Regions from separate parts of the Pseudomonas sp. No.21 genome, predicted to be linked through region 1. Evidence: predicted binding sites of a transcription regulator. Region 1 holds the regulator's gene; each other region holds the start of a gene.

What was found. The regulator FliA, encoded in region 1, starts transcription of late flagellar genes. The targets are predictions, from matches to a motif close to CTAAAGTTTNNNNNNNNNNNGCCGNTAA.
Region 2: a site for FliA is predicted at 2,069-2,096, ahead of ACYJSS_RS30345 (methyl-accepting chemotaxis protein). Genes of this name have one in related genera too.
Region 3: a site for FliA is predicted at 3,603-3,630, ahead of motA (flagellar motor stator protein MotA). Genes of this name have one in related genera too.

What each region holds. Positions count from the first base shown of each region.
Region 1 is NZ_BAAJNO010000014.1:101,698-108,358, reverse strand. It holds gene ACYJSS_RS25780 (chemotaxis protein CheA) at 1-1,056, opposite strand, end outside; gene ACYJSS_RS25775 (protein phosphatase CheZ) at 1,068-1,856, opposite strand; gene ACYJSS_RS25770 (chemotaxis response regulator CheY) at 1,876-2,250, opposite strand; gene fliA (RNA polymerase sigma factor FliA) at 2,335-3,081, opposite strand; gene fleN (flagellar synthesis regulator FleN) at 3,078-3,911, opposite strand; gene flhF (flagellar biosynthesis protein FlhF) at 3,984-5,345, opposite strand; gene flhA (flagellar biosynthesis protein FlhA) at 5,361-6,661, opposite strand, start outside.
Region 2 is NZ_BAAJNO010000028.1:6,092-12,752, reverse strand. It holds gene exaA (quinoprotein ethanol dehydrogenase) at 1-1,269, shown strand, start outside; gene ACYJSS_RS30350 (pentapeptide repeat-containing protein) at 1,327-2,007, shown strand; gene ACYJSS_RS30345 (methyl-accepting chemotaxis protein) at 2,140-3,456, shown strand; gene ACYJSS_RS30340 (response regulator) at 3,723-4,358, opposite strand; gene ACYJSS_RS30335 (HAMP domain-containing sensor histidine kinase) at 4,378-5,628, opposite strand; gene ACYJSS_RS30330 (hypothetical protein) at 5,625-5,747, opposite strand; gene ACYJSS_RS30325 (ABC transporter substrate-binding protein) at 5,904-6,661, shown strand, end outside.
Region 3 is NZ_BAAJNO010000002.1:391,409-398,069, forward strand. It holds gene ACYJSS_RS04480 (molecular chaperone) at 1-89, opposite strand, end outside; gene asd (archaetidylserine decarboxylase) at 292-1,155, opposite strand; gene rhdA (thiosulfate sulfurtransferase) at 1,180-1,995, opposite strand; gene ACYJSS_RS04495 (HDOD domain-containing protein) at 2,043-3,566, opposite strand; gene motA (flagellar motor stator protein MotA) at 3,682-4,533, shown strand; gene motB (flagellar motor protein MotB) at 4,544-5,614, shown strand; gene rsgA (small ribosomal subunit biogenesis GTPase RsgA) at 5,685-6,661, opposite strand, start outside.

The DNA.
Region 1 (6,661 bases):
GGGTTTGGCAGCCGGCTTGGGCGGCTCGGCGGCCTTCGGAGCCGCCGGCTTCGCGGCGGCAGCAGGCTTGGCGGCCGGTGCGGCAGCGGGCTTGGCCGGTGCAGCGGGTTTGGCAGGCGCGACCTCGGCAGCTTCGGCAACGAACTTGCCCTTGCCGTGCAGTTGATCGAGCAGCGCTTCGAATTCGTCGTCGGTGATGTTGTCGCCGGCACCGGCACCGGGTGCAGCCGCCTGCGGGGCGGGCGCGGCGGCAGCCGGTGCAGCGGCTTCCGTCGCAGCGAACTTGCCCTTGCCGTGCAACTGGTCGAGCAGCGCTTCGAACTCGTCGTCGCTGATCTCGTCGCCCCCACCGGCAACCGGTGCGGCAGGCGCAGGTGCGGCCGGTTTCGCCGGCGCGGCGGCTTCCGTCGGCTCGGCAACGAACTTGCCCTTGCCATGCAACTGGTCGAGCAAGGCTTCGAATTCGTCGTCGCTGATCTCGTCGCTGCCGGCAGCGGCGGCGGCAGGCGATACGGGGCTTTCGGCAGCTGGCGCGTCGAGCACGTTCAGCAGTTGCTCGAACTCGCTGTCGGTGATGTCGCCGGATACAGCGGGAGCGGCCTCGGCGACAGGTTCAGGCTCGGGCTCGTACTCCGGCTCGGCAGCGGGCGATTCCTCGTCGTCGCCACCCGGCTCGGCCAGCCGCGCCAGGGCGGCGAGCAGTTCGGGGGTGGCCGGCGTCGGCTCGGCACGCTCACGCACCTGGCTGAACATCTCGTTGACGGTGTCCAGCGCCTGCAGGACCACGTCCATGAGCTCCGCCGTCACGCGGCGTTCACCCTTGCGCAAGATGTCGAACACGTTCTCGGCGATGTGGCAGCACTCCACCAGCGCATTCAGCTGGAGGAAACCGGCACCGCCCTTGACCGTGTGGAAGCCGCGGAAAATGGCATTGAGCAGATCCATATCGTCCGGACGGCTCTCGAGCTCGACCAGCTGTTCGGACAATTGCTCCAATATTTCGCCGGCCTCAACCAGGAAGTCCTGGAGGATTTCTTCATCGGCGTCGAAGCTCATTCGGTTGCTCCCTAGAATCCAAGGCTGGATAACAGATCATCGACATCGACCTGACCGGACACGACATCATCACGCTTATCGGCATTGATCTGCGGACCTTCACCCCTGGAAGGCTCTTTTTGTTTTTCTTTTTCAGCCACGAGCTCCGCACGGTCGTGCTGGATGCCGGCGAAACGATCGACGTCGCTGGCCATCAGTACCAGTTTCACCAGATTGCTCTCGACTTCGGTGACCAACTGGGTAACGCGCTTGATCACCTGCCCCGTCAGGTCCTGGTAGTCCTGAGCGAGAAGGATGTCGTTCATTCTGGACGAAAGCTGCTCGGTGTCGCGTTGACTGCGAGCAAGGAAGGTCTCGATACGCTTGGCCAGGTCGCGGAAGGCATCCGCGCCAATTTCCCGACGCATGAAGCGGCCCCACTCCTCACCCAGGCTCTGGGCTTCGTCGCCCAACCCGTTGAGCAGCGGCGCGCTCTCCTCCACCAGGTCCATGGTCCGGTTGGCAGCCTTCTCCGTCATCTTCACCACGTAGGAGAGACGATCGGTGGCATCGGCGATCTGCGAGACCTCGGTGGCGTGGGGCAGATGCGGGTCGATCTGGAAGTTGACGATCGCGGTGTGCAGCTCGCGCGTCAGCTTGCCGACTTCCTGGTAAAGCCCACGGTCACGGACCTTGTTGAGTTCATGGATGAGTTGCACGGCATCGCCGAAATTGCCTTTTTCAAGGGTCTCGACCAGCTCGCGCGCATGGTTTTTCAGGGTCGACTCTAGGTCTCCCGATTGGGAATCTTTCTGGTCCATGGCGTCCTCGCGACTGGCATCAGCCGTTGACCCGTTCGAAGATCTTCTCGATCTTCTCTTTGAGCACCTGGGCGGTGAAAGGCTTGACCACATAGCCATTCACACCGGCCTGGGCCGCTTCGATGATCTGGTCACGCTTGGCCTCGGCCGTCACCATCAGCACCGGCAGGTGCTTGAGGCGCTCGTCGGCACGCACGGCGCGCAACAGATCGATCCCGGTCATGCCGGGCATGTTCCAGTCGGTGACCAGGAAATCGAAATTGCCACTGTGCAGCATGGGTAGAGCGGTGGTGCCATCATCGGCCTCTGCGGTATTGGTGAAACCCAAGTCACGCAGGAGGTTCTTGATGATGCGTCTCATCGTCGAGAAATCGTCCACGATGAGGATTTTCATGTTCTTGTCCAAATCGACCTCCGTACAGTCCTAAACGCCCCCGAATAACGGGGGCGTCGATCAATCGAAAAACCGGCGTGCCGATCAGTGTGCTCGCCACTCGCCCAGCCGCGACCGCAAACGCGCAGCACATTGGCTGTGCAACTGGCTCACACGCGATTCACTGACCCCCAGCACTTCGCCGATTTCCTTCAAATTCAGCTCTTCGTCGTAATACAGCGCCAGTACCAGGCGCTCTCGTTCCGGCAGATTGGCGATGGCGTCAGCCAGCGCCGCCTGGAAGCGTTCGTCTTCCAGATCATTCGAAGGTTCGAGATGGGTGACTCCGGTATCTTCGTGCGTCGCGCCATGCTCACCGTCCTGCAACAGGTCGTCGAAGCTGAACAGGCGACTGCCCAAAGTGTCGCTCAGGATGCCGTAGTAATCTTCGAGACTCAATCCAAGTTCGGCCGCAACTTCCTGATCTTTAGCGTCTCGCCCGGTTCTCGCCTCAATTTTCCGGATGGCATCGCTCACCATCCGGGTGTTGCGGTGGACCGAACGTGGTGCCCAGTCCCCTTTCCTCACTTCGTCGAGCATGGCACCGCGGATGCGGATGCCGGCGTAGGTCTCGAAACTGGCGCCCTTGCTGGAATCGTATTTCTTCGAGGCTTCGAGCAGGCCGATCATGCCGGCCTGCATCAGGTCCTCCACCTGCACGTTGGCCGGCAGGCGGCCCAGCAGGTGGTAGGCGATACGTTTGACCAGCGGCGCGTAGCGCTCGATCAGCTGGTGCTGGGAATCCCTAGCCTGTGCCTTGTTGTACATACGAAGTCCACTAGCGGGTGTCATATGGCCGAATCCGCGATCGGTTGCTGCACCAGGCGCTCGACGAAGAACTCCAGATGACCGCGTGGGTTCGCCGGCAGGGGCCAGCTATCCACCTTCTGGGCTATCGCCTTGAACGCCAGGGCGCACTTCGAGCGCGGGAAGGCTTCGTAAACCGCGCGCTGCTTCTGCACGGCCTTGCGTACGGACTCGTCATAGGGCACCGCACCGACGTATTGCAAGGCCACATCCAGGAAGCGATCAGTCACTTTTGTCAGCTTAGCAAAGAGGTTGCGACCCTCCTGTGGACTGTGTGCCATGTTGGCCAATACGCGGAAACGGCTCATGCCGTAGTCGCGGTTGAGGAGCTTGATCAAAGCATAGGCGTCGGTGATGGAAGTGGGTTCGTCGCAGACGACCACTATCACTTCCTGCGCCGCACGCACGAAGCTGACCACCGCATCGCCGATACCGGCAGCGGTGTCGATCACCAGCACATCGAGGTTGTCGCTGATCTCGCTGAAGGCCTGGATCAGGCCGGCGTGCTGCATGGGCGAAAGCTGCACCATGCTCTGGGTGCCGGAAGCGGCCGGCACGATGCGTACACCCCCCGGCCCCTGCAGCAGCACGTCGCGCAGGTCGCACTCGCCGGCGATCACGTCGGCGAGGGTGCGCTTGGCGGTGAGGCCGAGCAGCACGTCGACGTTGGCCAGGCCGAGGTCGGCGTCCAGCAGCATGACCCGGCGACCGAGGTCGGCGAGGGCCAGCGAGAGGTTCACCGACACATTGGTCTTGCCGACGCCACCCTTGCCGCCGGTCACAGCAATCACCTGTACGGGATGCAAACTACCCATTTATTACACCTTGTCTCACGTCGACTGGGCCACTTGGCGGGCTCGTGCCACTCATCCGGAGTGGCTGGGGTTCTAACCGACTCGGCGGGCCGGATTCTGGTACAGGCCGGCGAAGAGGTCGGCCATGGCTTCTTCGCTGGGGTCTTCCGGGGTCTGCAGGCTGACCGCACGGCTCACCAGTTGGTGGCTGCGGGGCACCTGCAGGTCGTCCGGAATCCTGGGCCCATCGGCGAGATAGGCTACCGGGAGATGCTGGCCGATAGCCAGTCCTAAAACCTCTCCCAGGCTCGCCGCTTCGTCGAGCTTGGTCAGGATGCAGCCGGAAAGACCGCAGCGCTTGTAACTATGGTAGGCCGCCTTTAGCACTTGGCTCTGGCTGGTTGCAGCCAGCACCAGATAATTCCTGGCTTTGACCCCTTTGCTGGCCAACGTTTCCAACTGCATTTTAAGCGCAGGATCGGCTGCCGGCAGGCCTGCCGTATCGATCAGCACCACGCGCTTGCGCGCCAGGGGCGCCAGGGCCTGGGTCAGGGACTGGCCCGGATCGACGTGGGTCACGGAGACGTTGAGGATGCGGCCGAGGGTCTTGAGCTGCTCCTGGGCGCCGATGCGATAGCTGTCCATGCTCACCAGGGCGATCTGCTGGGCGCCGTACTTGAGCACGTAGCGCGCAGCCAGCTTGGCCAGGGTGGTGGTCTTGCCCATGCCGGCGGGGCCGACCAGGGCGATCACCCCGCCCTCCTCCAGCGGCTCCTGCTGCGGGGTGCGGATGGCGTGGGCCAGGTGGGCCAGGACCATGCGCCAGGCCTGGCGCGGGTCCTTGACCGAGGCAACGCGCTCCATCAGCGCCCGCGACAGTTCGGCGGACAGGCCCATGCGCTGCAGGCGACGCCAGAGGCCGGCCTGCTGCGGACGGCGGCTCTGCATCTGGCCCCAGGCGATGGAGCCGAGTTGTACTTCGATCAGCTCACGCAGGCCATTGAGCTCGAAACGCATGGCGTCCAGGCTGCGCTGGTCGGCGGCCGCCGGTGCGGCGGGCCTGGCCGGAGCGGCGGCGGGAGACGGGGCCACCGGCGCGGCGGACGGGCGCTCCAGGCGCGACGAACGCATGGCGGCGGCGAGGCTTTCCGGGGACAGCTCCGAGCGGTCGGCGATCAGCTGGCGGTTCTTGCCGGCGTCGGCCTGGCCACCGCGGTTGCTCAGCTCCGCGTGGGCCTCGGCGATGCGGGCCTGGGTGCGGCGCAGCTCGGCTTCGAGGGCCGGGTTGGGCTTGCTCGGCGCGGGAGCCGGCATGGGATAGTCGAGCGCGGCGGTGATCTCCACGCCACCTGCGACCCGACGGGTGCCGATGATGGAGGCATCCGCGCCCAGTTCGTCCCGCACCAGTTTCATGGCCTGGCGCATATCCGCAGCGAAGAAGCGTTTGACCTGCATGGCCTGTGACCTCGGTTAGTTCTGCCCCACAGTCGCGACTATGGTGACCTGCTTGTTGTCCGGTATTTCCTGGTAGGCCAGTACGTGCATGGTTGGCACGGCGAGCCTTGCGAAGCGCGACAGCATCGCCCGGATCGGCCCGGCCACCAGCAGGATGGCCTGCTTGCCGAGCATCTCCTGGCGCTGCGCCGCCTCCACCAGGGAACGTTGCAGCTTCTCGGCCATGCCAGGCTCCAGGAGGATGCCATCCTCGGAGCCTTGTCCGGCCTTCTGCATGCTACTGAGCAATATCTGTTCCAACCTGGGCTCCAGGGTGATCACAGGCAGCTCCGGCTCTAGTCCCACAATGCTTTGCACGATTGCACGGGCGAGCGCCACGCGAACCGCCGCCACCATAGCGGCGGGATCTTGACTCTTCGGGGCCACGTTGGCGATGGCCTCGGCGATGGTGCGGATGTCGCGCACCGGTACCTGCTCCTGCAGCAGCGCCTGCAGCACCTTGAGCAGGGTCGACAGCGACACCAGGCCCGGCACCAGCTCCTCGGCCAGCTTGGGCGAGCTCTTGGCCAGCAATTGCATGAGCTGCTGCACTTCTTCGTGCCCCAGCAGCTCGTGGGCGTGCTTGTGCAGGATCTGGTTGAGGTGGGTGGCGACCACGGTGCTGGCGTCCACCACCGTGTAGCCGAGGGATTGCGCCTGGTCGCGCTGGCTGCCATCGATCCAAACGGCCTCCAGGCCGAACGCCGGATCCTTGGCGGCGATGCCATTGAGGGTGCCGAAGACCTGTCCGGGGTTGATCGCCAGCTCGCGGTCCGGGTAGACCTCCGCCTCGGCCACGCTGACGCCCATCAGGGTCAGGCGATAGGCGTTGGGCAGCAGGTCGAGGTTGTCGCGGATGTGCACCGAGGGCATGAGGAAGCCCATTTCCTGGGACAGCTTCTTGCGCACGCCCTTGATCCGGGTGAGCAACTGGCCACCCTGGTTGCGGTCCACCAGGGGGATCAGGCGGTAGCCGACCTCCAGGCCGACCATGTCCACCGGGGTGACGTCGTCCCAGCCCAGCTCCTTGGTCTCCGGAGCACGCTGGGCCGGCAGCAGTTCCTGCTGGCGCTGCGCTTCCTGGACGGCCACTTCCTTCTCCTTCTGCCCCTTGCGCCAGATCCACCAGGCACCGCCGGCGGCGATCAGGCCGAGGCCGAGGAAGGACACGTGGGGCATGCCCGGGACCAGGCCCATGGCGATGAGGATGGCGGCGGAGACGGCCAGGGCCTTGGGCGAGGCGAACATCTGGCGGTTGACCTGCTGGCCCATGTCCT
Region 2 (6,661 bases), on a different contig from region 1:
AAGACGCTGCTGATCCACGGCAGCTCCGGTGACGAATTCGGCGTGGTCGGCCAGCTCTACGCCCGCGACCCGGACACCGGCGAAGAAGTCTGGATGCGCCCCTTCGTCGAGGGCCACATGGGCCGCCTCAATGGCAAGGACAGCACCCCCACGGGCGATGTGAAGGCGCCCTCCTGGCCGGACGACAAGAACTCCCCCACCGGCAAGGTCGAGGCCTGGAGCCACGGTGGCGGCGCCCCCTGGCAGAGCGCCAGCTTCGACGCCGAGACCAACACCATCATCGTCGGCGCCGGCAACCCCGGCCCCTGGAACACCTGGGCGCGCACCGCCAAGGGCGGCAACCCCCACGACTACGACAGCCTCTACACCTCCGGCCAGGTGGGCGTGGACCCGAGCACCGGCGAGGTGAAGTGGTTCTACCAGCACACCCCGAACGACGCCTGGGACTTCTCCGGCAACAACGAGCTGGTGCTGTTCGACTACAAGGGCAAGGACGGCAAGGTGGTGAAAGCCACCGCCCACGCCGACCGCAACGGCTTCTTCTATGTGGTGGACCGCACCAACGGCAAGCTGCAGAACGCCTTCCCCTTCGTCGACAACATCACCTGGGCCAGCCACATCGACCTGAAGACCGGCCGCCCGGTGGAGAACGAAGGCCAGCGCCCGCCCCTGCCCGAGCCGGGCCAGAAGCACGGCAAGGCGGTCGAGGTCTCCCCGCCCTTCCTCGGCGGCAAGAACTGGAACCCGATGGCCTACAGCCAGGACACCGGCCTGTTCTACGTGCCGGCCAACAACTGGAAGGAGGACTACTGGACCGAGGAGGTGAACTACAAGAAGGGCTCCGCCTACCTGGGCATGGGCTTCCGCATCAAGCGCATGTACGACGACCACGTCGGCAGCCTGCGCGCCATGGACCCGACCACCGGCAAGGTGGTGTGGGAGCACAACGAGCACCTGCCGCTCTGGGCCGGCGTGCTGGCCACCAAGGGCAACCTGGTGTTCACCGGCACCGGCGACGGCTTCTTCAAGGCCTTCGACGCGAAAACCGGCAAGGAGCTGTGGAAGTTCCAGACCGGCAGCGGCATCGTCTCCCCGCCCATCACCTGGGAACAGGACGGCGAGCAGTACATCGGCGTGACCGTCGGCTACGGCGGCGCCGTGCCGCTGTGGGGCGGCGACATGGCCGAGCTGACCAAGCCGGTGGCCCAGGGCGGCTCGTTCTGGGTGTTCAAGCTGCCGAGCTGGGACAACAAGACCGCCAGCCGCTGACCCTCCCCGGCGCGCCTGCGGGCGCGCCGACTCCCCTGCCACGCACCAGGAGCCGTCATGAACTACCTGCCCATGTTCCTTCCCCTGCTGATGCTGGTCGTCGGGCTCGCCTGGGCCCAGGCCCCCGCCCCGCAAGCCGAGGCCACCCCCGAGGATGCCGTCCGGGTAATCGGCGGCTGCCGCCTGGAGCCGGAAAGCCAGTGCCCCGGCGCCGACCTGCGCAATGCCGACCTGCGCAACCTCGACCTGCACAAGATCAACCTGGCCGGGGCCGATCTTTCCGGCGCCGACCTGCGCCACGCCAACCTCGACCTGGCCAACCTGGAGAAAGCCCGACTGGTGGGCAGCAACCTGACCCGCGCCAGCCTGCAGCAGAGCAACCTGCGCCTGGCCAACCTCAGCGGCGCCCGCCTGGTGGCGGTGCAGGGCTGGGGCCTGTTCGGCCAGGGCGCGCAGTTCAAGGGCGCCGACCTGACCGCCGCCTACTTGGAGTTCGCCCGCCTCTCCGGCGCCAGGCTGCACGACGCCAACCTCAGCGCCGCCGACCTGGAAATGACCTGGCTCAGCCGCGCCGACCTCAAGGGCGCCCACCTCAACGACGCCAACCTGCAGGAAGCCAAGCTGGGCGACGCCAACCTGGAGAACGCCGACCTCAGCGGCGCCCGTCGCCACTACGCGTCGTTCCAGGGGGTGAACATGGAAGGCTGCCGGGAATGCCCGGTGGATTGGGAAAAATGATGTTCGGGCGGGGCGCGTCTACACTTTTCAAGCCGCGCCCCGTCGAATTGTTCGCCAGCCCCTTAAGAAAGTACCGGCAGGGCCGATGCGCTGACCAAGCAGTTCCACACTCTCAGCCAACGGGTTCCGACCATGTTCAACACGCGCTTGAAAAAGGAGCTGGAGCACCTTCGGGAGGAAAACGCCCGAGCCCAGCAGATCAAGGAATCCATCTTCCAGGAAATGCTGGTGATGGAGATCGACCTCCAGGGTCGCATCCTGTCCGTCAACGAAAACTTCCTCAATGTGCTGCAGTACCGCAGTGACACCATCATCGGCCGCACGCTCGAAGAGCTCATCCCCCAGACCTTCCACCGCGACCCCAACTACCTGAAGATGCGCCAGGGCCTGGCCAACGGCGAGCACTTCAACGGCGCGTACCGGCTGCTCCGCGGCGACGGCCGCGAGGCCTGGCTGCGCTGCATCTGGCAACCGATACGCGATGGACGCGGGCAGATCCAGAGCGTGGTGGTGTGCGCCAACGACCTGACCCGGACCATCGAGACCGCCAAGGAGCACGAAGGCCTGATCAACGCCCTGCTGCGCTCCACCGCCGTCATCGAGTTCAACCTCAAGGGCGAGGTGCTCAACGCCAACCAGCGCTTCCTCGATGCCATGGGCTACCGCCTGGAGCAGATCAAGGGCAAGCACCACAGCGTCTTCTGCGATCCGGAGGAGTCCAGCTCCGCCGGCTACCGGGAGTTCTGGGCCAAGCTGCTGCGCGGCGAGTTCGTCGTCGGCCGCTTCAAGCGCATCGACGCCCACGGCCGCGATGTCTGGCTGGAGGCCTCCTACAACCCGGTGCACGACACCAACGACCAGCTCTACAAGGTGGTGAAGTTCGCCACCGTGATCACCGACCAGGTGAACCAGGAGCAGGCCGTGGCCGAGGCGGCGAACATCGCCTACAGCACCTCCCAGCAGACCGACGCCACCGCACAGAAAGGCGCCTCGGTGGTCAGCCAGACGGTCAACGTCATGCGCCTGATCACCAACCAGGTGCAGGAAGCGGCCGAAGGCATCGAGGCGCTGGACAAGCAGTCGCAACTGATCAGTTCGATCATCAAGACCATCAGCGGCATCGCCTCGCAGACCAACCTGCTGGCCCTCAACGCCGCCATCGAGGCGGCCCGCGCGGGCGAGCAGGGCCGCGGCTTCGCGGTGGTCGCCGACGAAGTGCGCCAGCTGGCCGGGCGCACCAGCCAGGCGGCCGAGGAGATCGTCGAGGTGGTGCAGCAGAACCAGAGCCTGGCCCAGGCGGCGGTGGACAGCATGTCCAGCAGCCGCCAGCACGCCGAGCAGGGGCTGAACCTGGCCAACGAGGCCGGCTCGGTGATCGTCGAGATCCAGGACGGCGCCCAGCGCGTGGTCAGCGCCGTGGGGCAGTTCGCCAGCCAGCTGAAGACCTGAGGTGGAATAGCCTGGCGGGGGCTGTGGGAGCGGTTGCAGCCGGGATGTCCGCGCGAGTAAACATCCACGCTCCTAGATCATGTTTTGGCCCCCATCTGGCCTCGGAACATGCAACCGTCGCTCACTTCGGACGTAGGGTGTGCTGCGCGCACCGGGAGCTCGCCGGAGGCACCGTGCGGCGGTGCGCACGGCACACCCTACGGCACGCACTCATCCTGTCGAGTCCTCAGCTCAAGTCGTCACAGCAGAGCCGATGCCCTGCCCTATCACCCCAGCCGCAATACCCCGGTATCGATGGCCAGGTGCACCAGCTCCGCCTGGGAGCTGACCTGCAGCTTGTTCTTGAGCATCGTCAGGTAGTTGGAAACCGTCTTGGCGCTGATGCACAGGTGCTCGGCGATGCTGCGCGCGGGCATGCCGCGGGCGAGCATGGTGAAGATCTCCAGCTCGCGCTGGGTCATGCCGCAGAGGCGCGGGTCGCCGGCCTGGTGCGCCGGGTGGCAGGCGAGCTGGGTGGCCAGGGGCTGCTCGATGTAGGCGTGCCCGGCGAGGATGCGCCGCACCGCTTCCACCAGCACCTCGGGCGCGGAGTTCTTGGTGATGTAGCCGGCGGCACCGGCGTCCAGGGCCTGGCGCACCAGGGGCAGCTCGTCGTGCATGCTGAAGAACAGCACGCGCAGCTGCGGCAGGCGCTGGCGCAGCCGGCGGGTGGTCTCCAGGCCGCTGATGCCCGGCAGCGAGAGGTCCATCACCACCAGGTTGGGAATGCTGTCGTGCACCAGGTGCAGGGCCTGCTCGCCGCTGGCCGCCTCGCTCACCTCCACCTCGGGCAGCAGGCCGCGCAGCAGGCTGGCGTAGCCCTGGCGCACCACGGAATGGTCGTCCACCAGCAGGATCTTCATCGCAGGTTCTCCAGGTTGTTCAGGCTTCGCCCAGGGGAATGCTCAGGCGCACCAGCCAGCCGCCGCCGGCGCGGGTGCGCAGGCGCAGGTCGCCGCCCAGGCAGCGCGCCCGCTCCAGCATGGAACGCAGGCCGATGCCGGGCCGTGGCGGCTGCACGGCGCCCCGGCCGTTGTCGCCCACCAGCAGGCGCAAGCGCCGGCCGCGGCGCTCCAGGCGCACGCTCACCGCACTGGCATCGGCGTGGCGGGCGATGTTGGTCAGGGCTTCCTGCAACAGGCGGTAGAGATGGGCCTGGTCGGCGGTGGGCAGCACCGGCAGGTCCTCGCCCAGGCGCAACTGGCAATCGACGCCCTGGGCGCTGCGCCACTGCTCGGTGAGCAGCTCGATGGCCTCGCCCAGGTGCAGGCGCTCCAGCACCACGGGGTAAAGGTCACGCACCAGCGCGCGGAAGCTGTCCTGCATGCGCTGGCAGTTGTCCTCCAGGCTGCGCAGGGTGGCACCGGCGCCCGGCGCCTGGCCGGTCATGGAGCGCAACAGCAGCAGCTGCGCGCGGATGCCGGCGAGGTACTGGCCGATGTCGTCGTGCAGGGCCAGGGCCAGGTGCTTGCGCTCGCGCTCCTGCAGCGCCAGCAGGGCGCGGGTCAGCTCGGCGTTGTCGTTGCGCACCTGCTCCAGGGTGCTGGCCATCTCGTTGAAGTGGCCGGCCAGCAGGCGTGCCTCGTGCAGCGAAGGCTGGTTGAGGCGTACCGCCAGGCGGCCCCGGGCGATCTCGTCGAAGCCGGCGCGCAGCTCGTCCAGCACCCGCAGGCCCCGGCGTACCGCGACGCGGATGGCCAGCAGGCTGAGGCCCAGGGCCAGGCCGAACAGCACCAGCAACTGGATGAGGGAGTCCTCGACCTCGTCCATCTCGTCCGCCGGGTCAACGCTGATCAGCACGCGGCGGCCATCGTCCAGTTGCAGCGGCTCGCCGTACTGCTCGGCGGGCGGGAACAGCCGCGCACCGAGCCAGGCGTCCAGGCCGCGTGGTTGTGAGGGCGTCTCGCCCTGCCAGTGGATGCGCACATGGCGCAGGCCCCGCGCCAGGGCCGACTCCAGGGCCTTGGGGTCGCGCCGGGCGGCCTCGTGCAGGTACTCGACCACCGCGCGCGCGGCCACCATCTCGCGTTGCACGTCCTGGCTGGCCTGGCGCAGAAGCACCCCGGTACAGACCAGTGCCACTGCGGCGAAGAACAGCACCACCAGCAGGTTGATGCGGCCGAGGGTGCTCATCGCCCGAGGCCCGATGAAAACGCCGCGGGGGGCGCAGCGGGGGACGCACGGAAGCCATCCACGCCGATCAGGCTGAGGATCAGCAGCACGGGCAGCAGCAGGGTCTTGAGCACACGCATGGCCGGGCCTCCCGGTCTCGTTCTTGTGCCTCCATGCTAGGGCCTGGGGCGGGCGGCCGGGCTACTACCTTGGTACTGCCCCGGCGCTACTTTCTGCATATTTCCCCAGGCCCGGGGCGGCCCTAGGCTGGCGCTACAAGAACGGGAGCCCCCGCCATGCGCCACCTTGCGCCCTATGCCCTGACCTACCTGCTGGCCCTGGCCGCCGCCGCGCTGCTGGCCAACCACGCCGTCGCCGCCGAGGCGCGCCAGCCGCTGGAGGTGCGCATCGGCTACCTCGGCTACAGCCCCGACCCGGGGCCGCTGCTGTCCAACGTCATCCCCGAGCCCCGCGACACCGGCTTGCGCGGCGCCGAGCTGGCGACCACCGACAACAACAGCACCGGGCGCTTCCTCAAGCAGCGCTACCAGTTGCTGGCGGCCAATGCCGAGAGCGAAGCCGAACTGCTGGACGCGGCGCGCCAACAGTATGACCAGGGCCTGCGCCTGTTCGTGGTCAACGCACCGGCGCCCCTGCTGCGCCAGCTCTCGGCGGCGCTGCCGGACAGCCTGCTGTTCAACGCCGGCGCCGCCGACGACGAACTGCGCACCGACGCCTGCCTGCCCAACGTGCTGCACAGCCTGCCCAGCCGCGCCATGCTCGCCGACGCCCTGGTGCAGTTCCTCGCCCTGCGCCAGTGGAAGCGCTGGCTGCTGGTGGTCGGCCCGCGCCCCGAGGACCAGGCCTACGCCGCCGCCCTGCGTCGCGCCGCGGGGCGCTTCGGCCTGACGATCATCGGCGAGAAGCCCTGGACCTTCGACAACGAGCAGCGCCGCAGCGCCCAGGCCGACATGCCGCTGTTCACCCAGGCCGACGACTACGACGGCGTGCTGGTGGCCGACGAGCGCGGCGACTTCGGCGAGTACCTGCCCTA
Region 3 (6,661 bases), on a different contig from region 1:
AGGTCACGCGGGGTGGCGTCGCAGAAGGACAGGTTCTGCTTGTTCGGAGTAGGAACACGCAATAACAGGTGGGGACTCTGTTTGTCCATGTAGCTCGAATGCTCCAACTGCGCCGGGCGAGACGTACGGTAAATTCACTCGCACTCTAGCAGCATCCCTTGCCCATCGCAGCCCATCGCGGGGCTGGTGTGGCCAAGTGCTGCCAGTGGATGGGCGACGGGCCGGGATGGCTGCCCTGCACGGTTGGACATTCGGTCGCAGGCTTGCGTTCCACCCGGCCCGCCCGGTTCATCAGGCCTGTGCGGGCAGGGCGAGAAGCTCGCCCATGCTGACCGCGCTGCCGGCGGCGAGGCCTTCGGCCCAGCGGATCTGCTGAGGCCCGAAGAGCACGATGGCAGTGGAGCCCAGCTTGAATCGGCCCAGTTCCGCGCCTTTTTCCAGACTGATCGGTGCCCGTGCGGCCTCATCGTAGCGGAAGGTCTTCAGCTCGCGTTTGGGCGGCGTCACCAGGCCGGCCCAGACCGTCTCGATGGAGGCGACGATCATGGCGCCCACCAGCACCACGGCCATCGGGCCGCGCTCGGTGTCGAACAGGCAGACCACGCGCTCGTTGCGGGCGAACAGCTCGGGCACGTTTTCGGCGGTGCTCTGGTTCACCGAGAACAGGCGCCCCGGCACGTAGATCATCTCGCGCAGGGTGCCGCCGAGCGGCGCGTGCACGCGGTGGTAGTCGCGCGGCGACAGGTAGATGGTGGCGAAGTCACCGCCCATGAAGGGCGCCGCACGCTCGGCGTCGCCGCCCAGCAGTTCGAGGACGCTGAAGCTGTGGCCCTTGGCCTGGAAGATGCGACCGTGCTCGATGGGACCGAGCTGGCTGACCGCACCGTCGGCAGGGCAGAGGATGGCGCCAGGCGTCGGGTCGAGCGGGCGTGCGCCGTCTTTCAGGGCGCGGGTGAAGAAGGCGTTGAAGTGCTCGTAGGCGGTGAGGTCCTCGACCAGGGCCTCGCTCATGTTCACCTGGTAGCGTCGGGCGAACCAGGCAGTGAAGGCGTTCTTGAACCAGCGCACGCGGCATTCCGCCACGCAACCGGCCAGGCGCGAGAGCAGGTGATGGGGCAGCAGGTACTGGCTGATGATGAACAGGCGTTCTTTCATGGGTGTTCCTTGTTTACCGGAGGCTCAGGCCTCGACAGGGGTATCCGGGTGGTTGCCCCACTCCGACCAGGAGCCGGCGTAGCCCTTCACGCGGGGATAGCCCAGCGCCTTGGCCACCAGGTAGGTGAAGCCGGAGCGGTGGTGGGTCTGGCAGTGGGTGACGATTTCCTTGTCCGGTGTGATGCCGAGCGACTGCAGGATCTCGGCGATGTCCTCGCGGATGCGCAGGGCGCGCTGCGGGTCCATGCCGGCGGTCCATTCGAAGTTCACCGCGCCCGGGATGTGGCCACCCTTGGCCGCCAGGACCTTGGTGCCGGCGTATTCGCCGGGGCCACGGGCGTCCCAGATGGCGAGGTCAGCGGCGCCGAGACGGCCTTGCAGGTACTCGCGGGTGGCGGTGGGTTCGTCGTGGATCACCAGCGGCAGCGGGCCACCGTCCGCGTCCGGGACCTGGGTGGAGGTCTCGCGGCCATCGGCCAGCCAGGCGTGCAGGCCTCCGTTCAGGTAGTGGTATCGGCGGTGGCCGATCACATCCAGCAGCCAGATGAAGCGGCCGGCCCAGCCGCCGCCCTCGTCATCGTAGACGACGTAGGTGGCGTCGGTGCGCTGGCCCAGTTCACCGAACAGGGCTTCGAGGTCGGCCTTGGCGGGCAGCAGGCCGGGCGCGGGGGGCTGGCCGAGCTGGGTGCGCTTGGGATCGACGAAGCGGGCTCCGGGAATGTGGCCCTCCGCGTAGCGCGCGGCGCTGGTCAGGTCCACCAGTATCAGGTCGGGCGCATCGAGTCGCGCTGCCAGGTCGGCCGGTTCGATGACCAGCGGCAAGCCGGTAAAGGCGGACATTGAAGACTCCGGGGATGGGTGAAAAAAGGCGGATTGTAGCGGAAAGGTCAGCGGCCGCGCGTGGCAAAGCTGGTCAGGGCGCGCTCGATGCATTGCACCGTCTTTCCGAATGCCTGGAGGCTCACGTCGGCGAAGGGCTGGCCGCCCTGGTCGGCGATCACCAGCAGCGCGACCCGGCCATTGGCGGGGATGGAGCGCAGCAACAGGTGGTCGGCGGGGAACAAGGCCTTGAGGTTGCCGGGAAACAGCGCCGAGTACTGCGCGGCGTTCTCCGGCGTCAGGCGCAGTTGCCCGGGCTGCGCGAGCAGGCGGCGCAGCACCTGGCTCTGCGCGGGGTCCAGGGCCAGGCTGGCGGCCTCCTTGGGCAGGCCGGCGCTCTGTTGCACCGTCAGCCTGCTCTGGGTGCGGTCGGCGAGGAGGATCAGGCAGCGGCGCATGCCGCAGGCAGCCAGCGCATCGCGGGCGCAGGCGGTGAGCTGGACGATGTTGGCGAAGGCGCTGGGCTCCTTGAGCAACTGGCCACAATGCTGGCGCCACTCGGTCAGTGCGGCGGCAGGAGGCGGCGTCGGTTTCACTTCCTCGGTCGGCCAGCGGCTGCAGTCCCAGGGCCAGATCAGCGCTTGTGCAGGGTGCCAGAGGTCGCTGCGGGCGTGCTTGCGGGCACTGTCCACGGCGTGCTGGTGGATGAGCTGCTGCAACTCGGTCAGCGGCAGCTGCATATAGAGGCCGGTCAGGCGTTGCCAGCGCAGGCTGTGGTCGCAGGCCCAGGAGTCGTGGGCGGAGACGGCCAGACCGTTGGCCAGCAGGACCGTGTTGCCGGGTTGGGTGAGCCAGCGGCGCAGGGCCGGATCGGCGTCGAGCAGTTGCTGCTGGTGCAACGGGTGTTCGTTGTCGCGGGCGATGTGCAAGGCCTTGACCAGCATGCGCCGGTCGGCGTTGAGCAGGCGGTAGCCGTAGGTGATCCAGTCCGGCAGCTTCCAGTGCTCGGCCAGGGCCTGGCACAGCTTGAGCAGCGGTACGCCGAGGAGTTCGACTTCCACCTTGAGCGCCGGCTCGCCGCGGACGATGACGCGGGTTTCCCAGGCGGCGAACAGGTGCGGGTGCAACGCCAGCAGCGGCCACAGCGGTGAGAGGAAGAGCAGGCTGTTCCAGTGGATTTCCTGCCACAGGCGTGCGAGGCGGGCGGCGAACAGGCCGCTGGCCTGCTGCGAGGCGTGCTGGCTGATGAGCTGCAACTGGCGCAGCGCCGGGGGAATGTTGGCTTCGTCGACGGCGGGCAGGCGCGCGAGCAGCTCTTCCGAGCGTTTCAGGCCAAGGCGGGTGAGGGCGACTTCGAGGCTTTCTGCCGGGCTGTCGAGGGAAGAACCGGAGCGGTTCGCCTCGCGCATGATGCTCAGGGCCAGGGCGGGACTATCCTGAATCAGGTCGGCGATCTCGCGCATGGAACGGCGGCTGTCGCCCAGCGCCCTTCGCACCCGTTCGTGACTCTCGGCCGGGATCGGTAGACGGACGCCATCCAGTTGTTTGATCCAGGCGTCGAGGGTGCGTGGTAGGGCCATCTGCGTCTTCATGCGGGTTGAGCCAAACTGGCTTTTCGCCTTAACTGGCTATAGTCTGGCGCATAAGTTCCGATAATTAGAAGGGTTGTTTTCATAACCCTATTACTGACCCTTCAAGTCTCACTTTATGGCAAAAATAATCGGCATCATCGTCGTATTCGCCACCGTTCTCGGCGGATATGTCCTTTCCCACGGCAAGATTGGTGCCCTGATACAGCCTTTCGAGGTGTTGATCATCGGTGGCGCTGCGCTCGGGGCCTTCCTCCAGGCCAACCCGGGCAGCACCTTCATGCATGTGCTGAAGAAGTCGCTGAAGATGTTCGGCTCGCGGTTTACCCACGCGTTCTACCTGGAAGTGTTGCGCCTGCTTTACGAAATCCTCAACAAGAGCCGCCGTGAAGGGATGATGGCCATCGAGGCCGACATCGAGGACCCGGCGGCCAGCCCGATCTTCAGCAAGTACCCGGCGATCCTCAAGGACGCGGGCATGGTCGCCTACATCAGCGACTACCTGCGCATCATGTCCTCCGGCAACATGGCGCCCCACGAACTGGAAGGCCTGTTCGACATGGAGCTGGGCAGCCTGAAGGAGGAGTTCGAGCATCCGGCCCATGCGGTCAACCGTATCGCCGACGGCCTGCCGGGCTTCGGCATCGTGGCGGCGGTACTGGGCATCGTGGTGACCATGGCGCTGCTCGGCCAGGTCGAGCAGTCGGCGCTGGGGCAGCACGTGGGCGCGGCCCTGGTGGGTACCTTCCTCGGTATTCTCGCGGCCTATGGTTTCTTCGGCCCCCTTGCCGTGTCCCTGGAGCACGACGCCAAGGAAGAACTCAACGTCTATGAAGCCATCAAGGCCTGCCTGGTGGCATCGGCTTCCGGCATGCCGCCCTCGCTGGCGGTGGAGTTCGGGCGCAAGGTCCTGTTCCCTGCGCACCGGCCGAGCTTCAGCGAGCTCGAGCAGGCCGTGCGCGGTAGCTGAAGACTGAGTCATGGACAACAACCAGCCGATCATCGTCAAACGCGTCAAGAAGTACGCGGCGGGGCACCACGGCGGTGCGTGGAAGATCGCGTTCGCCGACTTCGCCACGGCGATGATGGCGTTCTTCCTGGTGCTCTGGCTGATGTCCTCGGCGACGCCCGAGCAGAAGAAGGCCATTTCCGGCTACTTCCAGGACCCCATCGGCTTCACCGAAAGCGCCAGCCCCTATGTGATCGACCTCGGCGGCACGCCGACGCCGGCACCTGATCGCACGCTCAATCCGGAACTCAAGGACGCGCCCGACGCGCAGGAAGCGGCCATCGATTCGACCAACCAGCAGGTCGACGCCAAGCAGGTCGAGACCCTGGCCGACCAGATCGAGAAGGAGCGTCTCGAGATGCTGCTGCAGGAACTGCAGAACAAGGTCGACGAGAACCCGGAGCTGCGCAAGTTCAAGGACCAGATCCTCTTCGAGATCACCCAGGACGGCCTGCGCATCCAGATCATGGACGCTGCCAACCGCCCCATGTTCGACCTCGGCAGCGCGCGCCTGCAGCCCTATTTCGAGGACATCCTGCTGATCATGGCCGAGACCATCAAGGCCGTGCCGAACAAGATCAGCATCAGCGGTCACACCGATGCCAAACCGTTCGCGGGTACCGGGGATTTCGGCAACTGGGAGCTTTCCGCCGGCCGCGCCAATGCCGCGCGTCGCACCCTAGTGGCCGGCGGCTACCCGGACGATCAGGTGGCGCGGGTGGTCGGCTACGCCTCCTCGGCACTGTTCGATCGCGAGGACCCCTTCAATCCGGTGAACCGCCGCATCGACATCATCGTGCTGACCAAGAAGGCGCAGCGGGACATCGAAGGCTCCCATGGCGACCAGAATGCGCCTGCCGAAGTCGATGCCCCGCCATCCATGCCCGCCAGTGGCACCCAGCCGGCCCTGCCGGGCGCGGCGTCGGGCACCCAGGCTACGCCGCCCGCTGGCGCCGCACCGCTGCAGCCCCAGGAGTTGCAGCAGAAGTTGAATATCTTCGAAGACGGCGTGCTGAAGATGGAAGAGAACAAGCAGCCCTGATCGACCGCAGAGCCGCCCGGAATGAACGAGGCCACGCGATCGCGTGGCCTTTTCGTTGGTGCCTTGCCTGTCAGTAATCGGGTTCGGGCAGGCTTTCGAGGATGTGCCGGTAGCTCGACATGCGCTGTGGCTGCACGCGTCCGTCCTCCAGCGCCTTGAGCAGGGCACAGCCGGGCTCGCGGTCATGCTTGCAATCGCGGAAGCGGCAGGTGCCGAGCAGGTCGCGGAACTCGATGAAGCCCGCCTCCACGTCGTCACGGCTGACGTGGCCGAGGCCGAACTCGCGGATGCCGGGGGAGTCGATCAGCTCGCCGCCGCCGGGGAAGTGGAACAGGCGCGCGGTGGTGGTGGTGTGGGTGCCCTTGCCCGTCAGCTCCGAGAGCGGGCCGACACGGGTGTCGACGCCAGGCAGCAGGCTGTTGACCAGCGACGACTTGCCGACGCCTGACTGGCCGACGAAGACGCTGACATGGCCGTCGAGGCGCGTCTGCAGATCCTCCATGCCTCCGCCGCCGTGTGCCGAGACCTCCAGCAACGGGTAGCCGAGCTGGCGATAGACGCCCAGCAGGGCGTCGAGCATCGCGCTGTTGTCCTCGTCCACCAGGTCGGCCTTGTTGAGCAGCAGCAGCGGTTGGATGCCGGCGTGCTCGGCGGCCACCAGGTAGCGATCGATGAGATTGGCGTGCGGGTGGGGCAGGGGGGCGAAGACGATGACGATCAGGTCGACGTTGGCCGCCACCGGCTTGAGCACGCCGCGCATGTCCGGGCGGCACAGCTCGCTGGTGCGTGGCAGTTGGGCGACGATCACCCCGCTGCCCTGGTTGCCCGAGCGCCAGACCACGCGGTCGCCGGTGACCAGCGCCGGCAGGTTGGCGCGCAGGTGGCAGCGGAATACCTGGCCGGCGATCTCGCCTTCCAGCGCTTCGACCTCGACCTGTACACCGAAGTGGGCGATCACCAGGCCGGTCTGTTCGGGGCCGAGGTCGCCGCCTTCCAGCTCGTCGAGCGCACGCGATTCACGCTTTGCCGCACGGGCGGCGCGCTCTT